One region of the Streptomyces sp. NPDC052721 genome, then DNA from elsewhere that is predicted to be linked to it. Evidence: riboswitches for the same ligand, from Rfam matches in the RefSeq annotation. Region 1 holds a riboswitch; each other region holds the start of a gene.
The links. Region 1 has a riboswitch for thiamine pyrophosphate ahead of thiC (phosphomethylpyrimidine synthase ThiC). Riboswitches for the same ligand answer to the same signal wherever they lie in the genome.

Region 1 (4,511 bases):
ACCGCGACCGGCCGCCCGAGCTTCAGCAGTCCCGACTACACGAGCCCGGACTTCGGCGGCCCCGAGCACCAGCCCGAGTGACCCGAGCGGCCCACCGGTGTGCTGCCATCACCCCGGCCGGCCACGAGCCTTACCGCCCCGCCGCACCAGCCGACCGTCGCGGGGCCGGCCGGCGCGGCGACTTCAGCGTGTGGCGCTCAGTCGGCGATCGGCAGGTACACCCGGTTGCCGGCGGCCGCGAACTCCTTCGACTTCTGTGCCATGCCCTCCTCGATCTCGGTCCGGCTGCCACCGTGCTCACGCCGGATGTCCTGCGAGATCTTCATGCTGCAGAACTTCGGGCCGCACATCGAGCAGAAGTGGGCCGTCTTGGCAGGCTCGGCCGGCAGGGTCTCGTCGTGGAACTCCCGTGCCGTGTCCGGGTCCAGCGCGAGGTTGAACTGGTCCTCCCACCGGAACTCGAAGCGGGCGTCGGACAGTGCGTCGTCCCACTCCTGCGCGCCGGGATGCCCCTTGGCGAGGTCCGCCGCGTGTGCGGCGATCTTGTAGGTGATGACGCCGGTCTTGACGTCGTCCCGGTTGGGCAGGCCCAGGTGCTCCTTGGGCGTGACGTAGCAGAGCATCGCCGTGCCCCACCAGGCGATCATCGCGGCGCCGATGCCGGAGGTGATGTGGTCGTACGCCGGCGCGACGTCCGTGGTCAGCGGGCCGAGCGTATAGAACGGGGCTTCATCGCAGATCTCCTGCTGAAGGTCGATGTTCTCCTTGATCTTGTGCATCGGGACGTGTCCCGGACCCTCGATCATGGTCTGTACGTGGAAACGCTTGGCGATCCGGTTGAGTTCCCCGAGCGTCCTCAACTCCGCGAACTGCGCCTCGTCGTTGGCGTCCGCGATCGAACCCGGCCGCAGGCCGTCGCCCAGCGAGTACGTGACGTCATAGGCGGCGAGGATCTCGCACAGCTCCTCGAAGTTCTCGTACAGGAACGATTCCTTGTGGTGCGCCAGGCACCACGCGGCCATGATCGAACCGCCGCGCGAGACGATGCCGGTCTTGCGGTTGGCGGTGAGCGGGACATACGGCAGCCGGACGCCTGCGTGGACCGTCATGTAGTCCACGCCCTGCTCGGCCTGCTCGATGACGGTGTCCTTGTAGATCTCCCAGGTCAGTTCCTCGGCCTTGCCGTCGACCTTCTCCAGGGCCTGGTAGAGCGGCACGGTGCCGATGGGGACGGGGGAGTTGCGCAGCACCCACTCGCGCGTGGTGTGGATGTTGCGGCCGGTGGACAGGTCCATGACCGTGTCGGCGCCCCAGCGGGTCGCCCAGGTCATCTTCTCGACCTCCTCCTCGATGGAGGACGTCACCGCGGAGTTGCCGATGTTGGCGTTCACCTTCACCAGGAACCGCTTGCCGATGATCATCGGCTCGATCTCCGGGTGGTTGACGTTGGCCGGCAGCACGGCCCGGCCCGCCGCGATCTCCTCGCGGACCACCTCGGGCGAGACGTTCTCCCGGAGGGCCACGAACTCCATCTCCGGCGTGATCTCGCCACGGCGGGCGTACGCGAGCTGGGTCACCGCCTGGCCGCTGCGACCCCGCCGCGGCTGACGCGGGCGTCCGGGGAAGACCGCGTCCAGGTTCCGCAGCCCGCCGCGCGGCGAGGTGTGCTTGATCCCGTCGTCCTCGGGACGGACCGGACGGCCCGCGTACTCCTCGGTGTCGCCGCGGGCGATGATCCAGTTCTCCCGCAGCGGCGGCAGGCCACGGCGGACGTCCGTGTCGACGAGTGGATCGGTGTACGGGCCTGACGTGTCGTACAGCGTGACCGACTGCCCGTTCGTGAGGTGCACCTGACGGACCGGCACACGCAGGTCGGGGCGCGAGCCCTCGACGTACGCCTTGTGCCAGCCGATGGACTTCCCGGCCTCCTGGGACTTCTCGTCCTGGACGGAGGCAGGCGTGCGTGCGTCCTTGTTGGCCATGAGACCTACTCCCTACGCCGGCATTACCCGGTAACAGGTTCGGCGGTCGACGCAGCGGTTTCCGTCTGCCGACATTTCCTGTGGAACACCTCTTGTTCCACGTGAAACATCGCGTGTACGGAGGTCAGCGCCCTCTCAGCCCGGTGCTCCGAGCTCCCGCGTGTGCAAAGGTGCCTCCACGCTAGCGTCATGTGTGGCGCGGTGAACAGTGGGCCCCCGCCGTTCTTGCGATGATCGGGCGGTGACCAGGATGGAGCAGTACCCCTACCAGCCGCCCGAGCCGCCCCGCCGAGACGGCCCGGAACAGGGCGACGGACACGGCCACGGTCCACGCGGCCACGGTCACTCACAAGGCAGTGGCCACTCGCACGGCCACAGCCACGGCCCCGCCGCGCCCGTCTCCCAGCACCTGCGCAAGGTCATCGCGGCGATCCTGGTCCCCTTCACCGCGGCGGTCCTGGTCGGCCTCGTGGTGCTCTGGCCCGGGCAAGCCCCCTCCCACAAGCGCACCGGCGTCGGCTTCGACCGGCAGACCCAGCAGGCCACGGTCACCCGGGTCGTCGAGGTCAGCTGCAAGTCGGTGAACGCGTCCGGCAGCACACCGACCGGCGACATCTCCACCGCCGAGGGCACGTCCGCGGAGGCGGAGGCCAACGGAACCTGCAAGAAGGCCACCATCCGGGTCGACACGGGCAAGGACGAGGGCCGTACCTTCACGGAGATCGTGCAGCCGGATCAGTCGCGGCAACTGCACCAGGGCGAGAAGGTCGTGGTCGCCTACGAGCCCTCGGCCCCCAAGGACCTGCAGTACTCGGTCACCGATGTGAACCGGAAGTTCCCCATGGCCCTGCTCGCGGGGATCTTCGCGGTGGCCGTCGTGGTGGTGGGCCGGCTGCGCGGTGTCATGGCGCTGGTCGCACTGGCCGTGAGTTTCCTCGTGCTGACGCTGTTCATCCTGCCGGCGATCCTGGAGGGGGCGAACCCGCTGCTGGTGGCCGTGGTGGGGTCGAGTGCCATCATGCTGATCGCCCTGTACATGTGCCATGGTCTGTCGGCGCGTACGTCGGTGGCCGTGCTCGGCACGCTGATCTCGCTCTCGCTGATCGGCGTGCTCGGCTCACTGTTCATCGGCTGGGCCGCGCTGACCGGCAACACGGACGACAACACCGGCCTGATCCACGGCCTGTATCCGTCGATCGACATGAGTGGCCTGCTGCTGGCCGGCGTCATCATCGGTTCGCTCGGCGTCCTGGACGACGTGACGGTGACACAGACCTCGGCCGTCTGGGAGCTGCACGAGGCCAACCCGTCGATGGGCTGGCGCGGGCTGTACCGGGCGGGCATCCGCATCGGCCGGGACCATATCGCGTCCGTGGTCAACACCCTCGTGCTCGCCTACGCCGGTGCCGCACTCCCGTTGCTGCTGCTGTTCTCCATCGCTCAGAGCAGCGTAGGCACCGTGGCCAACAGCGAGCTGGTGGCCGAGGAGATCGTGCGCACGCTGGTGGGCTCGATCGGTCTGGTCGCCTCGGTCCCGGTCACCACCGCGCTGGCCGCGCTCGTCGTGTCGGCCGACCGGCCCGGACCCGATGCCCCGGCGCCCGCCGGGGCACAGCTCGCACCGGCACGCGGCGGCCGGGGCCGACGCCGGAAGCGGTGACGCACGAGGGCTGACCGCCGGAAGCGGTCAGCCCCGCGGTGAGGTGGGCATCGCGGAGAGGAGGGCCCGCCGGAACGGGCCCCCGCCGCAGAAGCGTTCCTGCACCGTCCGGCGCGGCCACGGCGGATCACCCCGCCACCCTTGCCGTAACGCTTCAGCCGGCGCTCTGTTCCTCGGCCAGGATGCGGTCCAGGGCCTCGTCGAGATGAGCGTCGAAATCGGCGAGCGCACCCTCCTGGCCGAGCGGCACGAGCTTGTCCGTACGGTCGAGGAAGGCCACGAGCGGTGGCGCCGACGAGCGGAACAGGGCCTGGTCGCCACCGACCTGAAGCCGGATCAGCACCTCACCCAGCACCTCGGAATCGACGGGGGCGATGTGCACATCCCCCTCCCCGCACGGACGGCCGACCCCGTCGACCAGCAGCTCCCGCCCGAAAGCCCAGGTCACCGGGGCATCGCCGGGAAGATGAAAGGTGAGGCGTACGGCATACGGATCACAGGTCTCGTAGCGCAACTCCACCGGGATGCGGAAGGAGAGCTCCTCCGACACGAGAAAGCTCATCATGACTTCTGCCTGTACGGACTCGCGCATTGCCTATCCCGTCATATGACATCGACTGGCCGGGATTGATCCCTCTGACCGTGGTCAAATCTTGCTGAAAGTACACGAGAGATCACAAGCAGTAAGTTTTCAGATACTGATAGACAGCGCGAGGGACCCCAGATGCCGCCCGATCTCCGCCTGCAGCCGCTGCGCCACGGGCATCAGCCGGTCGGCCTGGTGGACGGGCAGGGAGACGGCCATGGTGGCCGCGGTGGTGCCGACCGTGATCGGGACCGCCGCGCAGACGGTGCCGACCGCGTACTCC
Region 2 (4,511 bases), on a different contig from region 1:
GCACCCACGACGTCCCGGCCCGGAACCACGGCACCGGTTCAGAACGCGGGACGCTCGGGGTCCAGCACGGCCAGGCCCTCCGCAGGAGACGACGCCTCGGCGAGATACCTACGGGGAATCCGCCCGGCCAGCCGGGCCAGCCGGCCCCCCTCCACCGCGAGCTTCATGGCGGAAGCCATCAGTTCCGGCTCCTGGGCCCGGGTCACCGCGGAGGCGAGCATCACCCCCGCACACCCCAGCTCCATCGCCAGCGCCACGTCCGACGCCGTACCGGCCCCGGCGTCGAGAATCACCGGCACACGCGCGTGCTCCACGATCAGCTGGAAGTTGTGGGGGTTGCGGATCCCCAGCCCGGACCCGATCGGCGACCCCAGCGGCATGACCGCGGCGCACCCCACGTCCTGAAGCTTGCGCGCGAGCACCGGATCGTCGTTCGTGTACGGCAGCACCGTGAACCCGTCGTCGACCAGCGTCTCCGCCGCCTCCAGCAGCTCCACCGGATCCGGCAGCAGCGTCCGCTCGTCGGCGATGACCTCCAGCTTCACCAGGTCCGTGCCCAGCGCCTCCCGGGCCAGCCGGGCGGTCAGCACGGCCTCGCCGGCGGTGAAACAGCCGGCCGTGTTCGGCAGCACCCGGATGCCGAGCTTCTCCAGCACCGACAGCACCGAGCCGTGCACGGAGGGGTCCACCCGGCGCATCGCGACCGTGGTGAGTTCCGTACCGGAGGCGACCAGCGCCCGCTCCAGCACGTCCAGGCTCGGCGCCCCGCCCGTGCCCATGATCAGCCGGGAGGAGAAGGTCAGGTCACCGAGGACCAGGGGATCGTCGGCCATGGCTCAGCCTCCCTGCACGGCGGTGAGGACTTCGACCCGGTCGCCGTCGGCGAGGGCGGTCGTCGCCCACTGCGCGCGCGGGACGACGGTCTCGTTGACGGCGGCGGCCACCCCGCGCGGGGCGGCGGTGAGGGTCCGCACGAGGGTGTCGAGGGCGGTGCCCGGGGCGATCTCCCGGCGCTCCCCGTTGACGGAAATCATGACCGGGCCGTTCATGCGGGCTGCTCCAGCTCTTCCATCGTCTCCATGGGCGCGGTGTCTTCCCCGGGCGCGGTGCCGAAGCGCCGCGGCGTGAACGGACGGGCCTCCTCGGGAAGCTCACCGGTGACCAGGGCGTGCGCCAGCACGTCCCCGGTGACCGGCGTGAGCAGCACGCCGTTGCGGTAGTGCCCGGTGGCCAGCAGCAGCCCGGCCAGCCCGGACGGGCCGAGCAGCGGCGCGTTGTCCGGGGAGCCGGGGCGCAGCCCGGCCCGGGTCTCGGTGAGCGGCAGCTCGGTGATGCCGGGCACCAGCTCGTGCGCGTCGCGCAGCAGTTCGTACACGCCCCCGGCGGTGACCGTCGTGTCCCAGCCCAGCTCCTCGCTGGTGGCGCCGACGACCAGTTCGCCGTTCTCCCGGGGCACCAGATAGACCTGGCTGCCCCGCACCACGGCCCGCACGGTCCGGCTGAGGAACGGCGCGTACCGGCGCGGCACGGTCAGCCGCAGCACCTGCCCCTTCACCGGCCGCACCGCGGGCAGCAGCTCGTCCGGCACCCCCGCGAGACGCCCGCTCAGGCTGCCGGCCGCGAGCACCACCTGGTCCGCGCGCAGAGCGGCGCCGTCCGCCGTGGTGACCCCGGTGGCCCGGTCCCGTACCACGTCCAGCCGCTGCGCCCACGCCCGGTGGAACACCACACCGGCCCGCTCGCACGCGGCCACCAGGGCCGCCGCCAGCCGGCGCGGGTCGATCTGGTGGTCGCCGTCGACCCGCAGCCCGCCCCGCACCCCCGGCGCCAGCATCGGCTCCAGGCGCCGGCACTCCCGCCCCGACAGCCACTCCGAGGCGAGGCCCGAACGCTGCTGGAGCGCGTGCAGTTCGCGCAGGTGGGCACGGTCGTCGGCGTCCAGGGCGACGGCGAGGGTGCCGCAGCGGCGGTAGCCGAGGTCACGGCCGGTCAGTTCGGTCAGCTCGGCCGCGAAGGCGGGGTAGCGGCGGGCCGATTCCAGGTTCAGGGCGAGCAGGGTCTCCTCGCCGTAGTGCAGTTCGGTGACCGCGGCCAGCATCCCGGCCGCGACCCGCGCGGCCCCGCCGCCGGGTTCGGGGTCCACGACGGCCGTGGCGAGCCCGCGCTGCGCCGCGCGCCAGGCCGTGACCAGGCCGATGACTCCGCCCCCGATGACGAGGACGTCGGACGTACGTGACGACATGGGCGTCCAGCCCCTCCCTTCGCCGGCATGACCCGGATCAGGTTCGTACGGTCGGAGGCCGCCAGCCTCCCTCTCAGCCCGGTGCGTCCGGGCTCCCGCGAGTGCTTGTACGGTGGCAACCCTAGCCCGCCGCCCTCCTCACCCGTAAGGGAGCCCCGTTCCATGGCCCGGTCGCTCGACGGACTGATCCTCGCCCCCGTGGCGGACCAAGCCCCAGGTCAGGTGGGTACCCGCACGCGGTTCGCGTACCACGAGAAGGACGGCGAGATCTGGGCCGAGTACGCGGGCGGTGACGTCGTGCGCGGCCATCTGGTCGGCACCCGCGAGGGCGACCGGCTGGACTTCCGGTACGTGCAGCTCAAGACCGACGGGACGACCTCCTCGGGGCACTGCGTGTCCACGGTCGTCGAGCTGCCGGACGGGCGGGTGCGCCTGGACGAGACCTGGGAGTGGGAGTCCCAGGCCGGCTCCGGTACGAGCGTGGTGGAGCAGGTCACCGAGCACGCCCCCTGACTGACGGATCGTCAATTGTCTATGGTGATCGGGTGAGCGAGCAGACAGCGCAAGAGGGCACGGCACCGGGGCGGCGCGTGGTCGTCGTCGGCGCGGGCATGGCCGGGGTGCAGACCGCGGTCGCCCTGCGGGAGCAGGGTTTCCGGGGCGAAGTGACCATCATCGGCGCCGAGCCGCACCAGCCGTACGACCGGCCGCCGCTGTCGAAGGCGGTGCTGCTCGGCAAGGCCGAGGACTCCGCCTTCGAGGTGGACTTCGAGTCCCTCGGGGTCGGGCTGCGGCTCGGCTGCGAGGTGTACGGCGTGCGCCCCGCCGAGCACGAGCTGGACACCGAGACGGGCCCGGTGCCGTACGACGTCCTGGTCCTCGCCACCGGCGCCGAACCGGTCCGGCTGCCCGGCGCCGAGGGCGTGCCCGGCGTGCATCTGCTGCGCACCCTGGACGACGCCGAACGGCTGCGCCCCGTGCTCGCCCGGCAGCACGACATCGTGGTCGTGGGCGCCGGCTGGATCGGCGCCGAGTTCGCCACCGCCGCCCGCGAGGCCGGCTGCGCGGTGACCGTCGTGGAGGCCGCCGGCCAGCCGCTCGCCGGCGCCCTGCCCGCCGAGGTCGCCGCGCCCATGGCCGCCTGGTACGCCGAGGCCGGCGCGGAGCTGCGCACCCACGCGCGCGTGGAGCGCGTCGAGCCCGGCGAGGTGGTGCTGGCCGACGGCACCCGGCTGCCCGCGGGCGCCGTCGTCGTCGGCATCGGTGCCCGCCCCGCCACCGGCTGGCTGGCCGGCTCCGGCATCGAGCTGGGCGTACACGGCGAGGTCCGCACCGACGACCGTCTGCGCACCTCCGTGCCGGACGTGTACGCGGTCGGCGACTGCGCCTCCTTCCCGTCGGCCCGGTACGGCGAACGGCTCCTCGTCCACCACTGGGACAACGCCCTGCAGGGTCCGCGCACGGTCGCCGCGAACATCCTCGGCGAGACCCCGGCGGTCTACGACCCGGTGCCGTACTTCTGGTCCGAGCAGTTCGGCCGCTTCGTCCAGTACGCCGGCCACCACGCCGCGGCCGACCGCCTGGTCTGGCGCGGCGACCCGGCAGGCCCCTCCTGGACGGTCTGCTGGCTCCGCGAGAACCGCCTGGTGGCCCTCCTGGCCGTCGGCCGCCCCCGCGACCTGGCCCAGGGCCGCCGCCTGATCGAGGCGGGCCGGCGGATGGATCCCGGGGCGCTGACCGACCCGGCGCGGCCACTGAAGAACGCCACGGCCGAGTAGCACACCCTCCCCGCCTGGACCTGCCTGACTTCCGACTGTCAGTGGGGGATGGCAGGCTAGGAAGCGTGACCGAGATTGACGCAAAGATCGATGCTCTCGTCCCCGCCTGGCTCACCCTGCCCGACATCGCCGACATGCTCGGTGTCGAGGTGACGCGTGTCCGGCAGCTGGTCAAGGAGGGCCAGCTCATCGCCGTACGCCGTGGTGAGAACAGGGCGCTGCACGTCCCCGCCGCCTTCATCGACGGGGACAAGGTCGTCAAGGGCCTGTCCGGGACCCTGACGCTCCTGCGGGACGACGGCTTCACGGTCGAAGAGATGATCGAGTGGCTCTTCACCCCCGACCCGACCCTCCCCGGCACCCCCGCGCAGGCCCTGAGCGAGAATCGCGGCACGGAGGTGAAGCGCCGCGCCCAGGCGCTCGCCGTCTGAGCCGATCCGCAGCAGGCAGGTGGCGTGCGGGCCGGACGCCCGTACGCCACCGCGCACCAC
Region 3 (4,511 bases), on a different contig from region 1:
CGCGAGCGCGGGGAGGGTGACCTTCCGCCAGGCCGTCAGCGGGGAGGCGCCCAGCATCCGCGCGGCCTGCTCCTGCCGGGGGTCGAGCTGCGCCCACAGCCCGCCGACCGTCCGGACGACGACCGCGAAGTTGAAGAAGACGTGGGCCAGCAGGATCGCCCACACCGTGGTGTCCAGCCGTACCCCCCACAGCTCGTCCAGCAGCCCGCCCCGGCCGGCCAGCGCCAGGAAGGCGCTGCCCGCGACGACGGTCGGCAGCACGAACGGGACGGTGACGACTGCGCGCAGCAGCTGCTTGCCCGGGAAGTCGAGGCGGGCGAAGACGTAGCCTGCGGGCAGGGCGAGCAGCAGGGTGAGCGCGGTGGAGGCGAGCGCCTGCCAGGTGGTGAACCACAGCACGTGCCGGATGTCCGGCTGGGTGACGACGTCCGCGATCCGCCCGAGGTGCCAGGCGCCGTCCGTCTTCAGCCCGCGCGCGACGATCGCGGTGACGGGCCAGGCGAAGAACAGCGCGAAGAACGCGACGGGCAGGGCCATGAGGCCGAGCCGCGCCGCGTTCCCCCTACGGCGCTTGCGGGTCGCTACTTCAGTACGAGCGAGGTCCACGACTTGACCCACTGATCACGGTTGGCGGCGATCTTGCCGGGGGCCATGGTCTCGGGGTCCTTGGCGGCCGGCCCGTACTCGGTGAACTCGGCGGGGACCTCGGCGCCCTGCAGCACCGGGTAGACGAACATGTTCAGCGGCATGTCCTCCTGGAACTCCTTGGAGACCAGGAAGTCGATGAAGGCCTTGGCGCCCTTGGGGTTCTTCGCGTTGCTCAGCAGCCCGGCGAACTCGGTCTGCCGGAAGCAGGTGCCGGTCGCGACGCCGGTCGGGGCGGTGGCGGGCCGCTTCTTGGCGTAGATCACCTCGGCGGGCGGCGAGGAGGCGTACGACACCACGAGCGGCCGGTCGCCGCCCGCCTTCTTCCCCTGCGACGAGCCCGAGAACTCCTCGTAGTAGGCCTGGTCCCAGCCGTCGACGACCTTCACGCCGTTGGCCTTGAGCTTCTTCCAGTAGTCCTGCCATCCCCCGTCGCCGAACTGCGCGGCGCTGCCGAGCAGGAAGCCGAGACCGGGCGAGGACGTGGCGGCGTTCTCCGTGACCAGGAGGTTCTTGTACTGCGGCTTGGCCAGGTCGGCGAAGGACTGCGGCGGGGTCAGCCTGTGCTCGCTGAAGTACGCCTTGTCGTAGTTGACGCAGATGTCGCCGTAGTCGATCGGCGTGACCCGGTGCTTGTCCTTGTCGAGCTGGTAGGCGGCGCCGACCTTGTCCAGGCCCTTGGCGGTGTACGGCTGGAAGAGGCCGTTGTCGAGGGCGCGGGAGAGCAGGGTGTTGTCGACGCCGAAGAAGACGTCGCCCTGCGGGTTGTCCTTGGTCAGGATCGCCTTGTTGACGGCCTGCCCGGCGTCGCCGTCCTCGAGGACCCTGACCTTGTACCCGGACTGCTTCTCGAAGTCCTTGAGGACCTTCTTCGAGACGGCCCACGAGTTGTGGCTGACCAGGGTGACCGTCTTGGAGTCCGTGCCGCTCTTCGTGTCCGTCGAGCCGCACGCCGACAGTGTGATCAGGCCGAGCCCGACCGCGACGGCCACGAGGGTCTTGTTGTGCACTGGATGTCCTCCTGGAGTTGGCCAGGAAGAGACGCGGCCCTGCCCGGGCTCCGCTGGGGAGGCCCGGGCAGGGCGCAACAGCTTGAGTGATGACCGAACTTCCTACCCAGAATGACCTGGGCGAGGTTCAGAGGGTCTGCGGCCCGGTTGCCGCACTCTCAGCGCTGTGGCGCTCCCCTGTCGGAATATGAAGATATGTGGACGGGGTCAGATTACCGCTCGGTGGCCGCGAGCTGACCGCAGGCCCCGTCGATCTCCTGTCCACGGGTGTCCCGGACGGTGACGGGCACGCCGTGCGCGGCGATGGCCTCCACGAACGCCTTCTCGTCCTCCGGCCGCGACGCGGTCCACTTCGACCCCGGCGTCGGGTTCAGGGGGATGAGGTTGACGTGCACGGGCCTGCCCTTCAGCAGCCGCCCGAGCCTGTCCCCCCGCCACGCCTGGTCGTTGATGTCGCGGATGAGCGCGTACTCGATGGACAGCCGGCGCCCGGACTTCTCGGTGTACTCGAAGCCGGCGTCCAGCACCTCGCGCACCTTCCACCGCGTGTTCACGGGGACCAGGGTGTCGCGCAGCTCGTCGTCGGGGGCGTGCAGGGAGATCGCGAGCCGGCACTTGAAGCCCTCGTCGGCGAACCGGTGGATGGCCGGCACGAGCCCGACGGTGGAGACGGTGATCCCGCGCTGCGAGAGACCGAGCCCGTCCGGGGCCGGGTCGGTGAGCGCCCGGATGGCGCCGACGACCCGCTTGTAGTTGGCGAGGGGCTCGCCCATCCCCATGAAGACGATGTTGGACAGCCGCGCGGGCCCACCGGGCACCTCCCCGTCCCGCAGCGCCCGCATCCCGTCCACGATCTGGTGGACGATCTCCGCGGTGGACAGGTTCCGGTCCAGCCCCGCCTGCCCGGTCGCGCAGAACGGGCAGTTCATACCGCACCCGGCCTGCGAGCTGATGCACATGGTGACCCGGTCCGGGTACCGCATGAGCACGGACTCGACCAGCGTCCCGTCGAACAGCCGCCACAGCGTCTTGCGCGTGGTCCCCTGGTCGGTGGACAGATGCCGGACGACGGTCATCAGCTCCGGGAACAGCGCTTCCTGGAGCTTGGCGCGGGAACCGGCGGGAATGTCGGTCCACTGCTCCGGATCGTGCGCGTACCGCGCGAAGTAGTGCTGCGAGAGCTGCTTGGCACGGAACGGCTTCTCACCGATCCCGGCCACCGCGTCCTTGCGCTCGGCGGGCGTGAGGTCGGCGAGATGCCGCGGCGGCTTCTTGGCTCCGCGCGGCGCGACGAAAGTGAGTTCTCCGGGCTTGGGCATGGTGGTTCCAGTGTCGCAGATCATCTCCGGGGCCCCAGGCCAGAGCGGGGTGGGGGTGGTCACCCGCGGGTGCCGGCTGTCAGCGTTGGTCGGCCTCGGACGGCCCAGGGACGGCCCAGGACTCAGTCAGCGTCCGACCGGCCGTGTGCAGGCAGCGGTGCCACCGCCCGTCACTCCAACTGCACGGGAGCGACCGGGAGCTGTTCCCTGTAGGGCCATGTGAAGGTGCGGTCGGGTTCGAGGTGGGCGTCCCCCCAGTGGATGGCATGGATGCCGTTTTCCGCGTCGGCCGTGAAGAACACACAGACCAACCTGGTGGAAGCTCCCAGTTCCTCGAACGCTTCGTGAAGCCCCAGGTACTCCTCGGTCGCCAAGTCCTCATCGACGTCGAACAGGCCTGCCGGGGGCTGCGGCCCGTGCGCCCGGAACAGCCGGTGCCGAGTGGGCGACGCATTGGCGGGCAATCGGGCTCGGTCCAGGGGCCTCGGCCTGTCCGCGTACCGGAACGGGAAGAGTGCGTGATTGTTGATCACCGCGTACTCGTACCCGCGCACGTCTCGCACGGCTTCCCCCAGCTCGCGCGCCGTCTGCGCCAGGTTCTCGCGCACCACCCCCGCAAGGGCGACGCCGTATGGACTCCGCTTCTTCAGCCCCGCAGCGAGGTGCGCGGCATGAGCCTTCCCGTGCGCCTTGGCCAGTTGCACCGGGACCGCAGCGGCAAGCGCGCCGGCATGCCGCCCAAACCGCTCGACGGCCCAGGCCGACGGCCCCACCGGATAGCCACCCAACACCGACATGCAGTGCTCCCCTCCCCCAGGTCCCGCCTCTGAACTGTGTGACACGCACACGAAGGGCGCACAAGGGGGCGATCCGGCCAGGGCGCGGCCGCGAACGCTCGTCTCTCAGAACAGCCACAACTGATCACGGGCGGCCGTGACCTGCGGCCGCGTTATCGATCAACGCCCTGACCTGCTGCTGAGCTGTCGGCAGCTGTCGACGTTGGTCATCGTTGAGCGCCCTTCCACGGCCCGAGGAGGGCCCGGGAGGGCGCTCAGGCTTGTGAGCGTTACGGTGCCTGGGCAACCGCGAGATCTGACGGTTCCTACTGAGCGCCCTGAACCTCGATCAACAGACGGTGATCAGAAGTACACTGAGTGCCGCGAATGTGGGTTGGGAGGGGGCACACATATGTGGCATTGCGCTTGGACGGAGTCTGATGTCTGAGACGGCAGACTCCCAGCAGTCCCAAAGGGGCGCTGCTGGAACGACTGATCAGTCAGTAGCGGGGCAGGGCGATAGGAGCACATCAGATGATGCTGTTTCGCTGCCCATTTCAGGCGCTACGGCTAACGCGGTTCGCTCGCTGAGTACTCGAGAAGAAGCCCTCAGTAAAGTGATGCACTGGCTGTTCTTCGGTGTCATCTTTGCGGTAATGCCGATTCTTGCGGGAATGCTGATCAATGGAAGCCGTGGCAAAGGCCTCGGCTTCTGGGATCTCATCGGGCGTGGTGAATTGCTAATTGTGACGGCAGGGTTG

Region 2: linked by a shared signal. The riboswitch ahead of thiO (glycine oxidase ThiO) and the one ahead of thiC (phosphomethylpyrimidine synthase ThiC) in region 1 are both predicted to bind thiamine pyrophosphate.
Region 3: linked by a shared signal. The riboswitch ahead of AB0L21_RS37445 (thiamine ABC transporter substrate-binding protein) and the one ahead of thiC (phosphomethylpyrimidine synthase ThiC) in region 1 are both predicted to bind thiamine pyrophosphate.

The regions. Positions count from the first base shown of each region.
Region 1 covers NZ_JBFATL010000006.1:169,525-174,035, reverse strand. Annotated here, with positions in the region: gene AB0L21_RS08900 (hypothetical protein) at 1-81, shown strand, start outside; gene thiC (phosphomethylpyrimidine synthase ThiC) at 198-1,982, opposite strand; TPP riboswitch at 1,975-2,152, opposite strand; gene AB0L21_RS08890 (YibE/F family protein) at 2,224-3,642, shown strand; gene AB0L21_RS08885 (SsgA family sporulation/cell division regulator) at 3,797-4,234, opposite strand; gene AB0L21_RS08880 (IclR family transcriptional regulator C-terminal domain-containing protein) at 4,334-4,511, opposite strand, start outside.
Region 2 covers NZ_JBFATL010000001.1:44,734-49,244, forward strand. Annotated here, with positions in the region: gene AB0L21_RS00220 (thiazole synthase) at 39-833, opposite strand; gene thiS (sulfur carrier protein ThiS) at 837-1,049, opposite strand; gene thiO (glycine oxidase ThiO) at 1,046-2,242, opposite strand; TPP riboswitch at 2,240-2,351, opposite strand; gene AB0L21_RS00235 (hypothetical protein) at 2,405-2,755, shown strand; gene AB0L21_RS00240 (FAD-dependent oxidoreductase) at 2,788-4,020, shown strand; gene AB0L21_RS00245 (Rv2175c family DNA-binding protein) at 4,086-4,451, shown strand.
Region 3 covers NZ_JBFATL010000066.1:21,972-26,482, forward strand. Annotated here, with positions in the region: gene AB0L21_RS37440 (iron ABC transporter permease) at 1-537, opposite strand, end outside; gene AB0L21_RS37445 (thiamine ABC transporter substrate-binding protein) at 582-1,655, opposite strand; TPP riboswitch at 1,737-1,844, opposite strand; gene rlmN (23S rRNA (adenine(2503)-C(2))-methyltransferase RlmN) at 1,868-2,974, opposite strand; gene AB0L21_RS37455 (hypothetical protein) at 3,145-3,771, opposite strand; gene AB0L21_RS37460 (hypothetical protein) at 4,191-4,511, shown strand, end outside.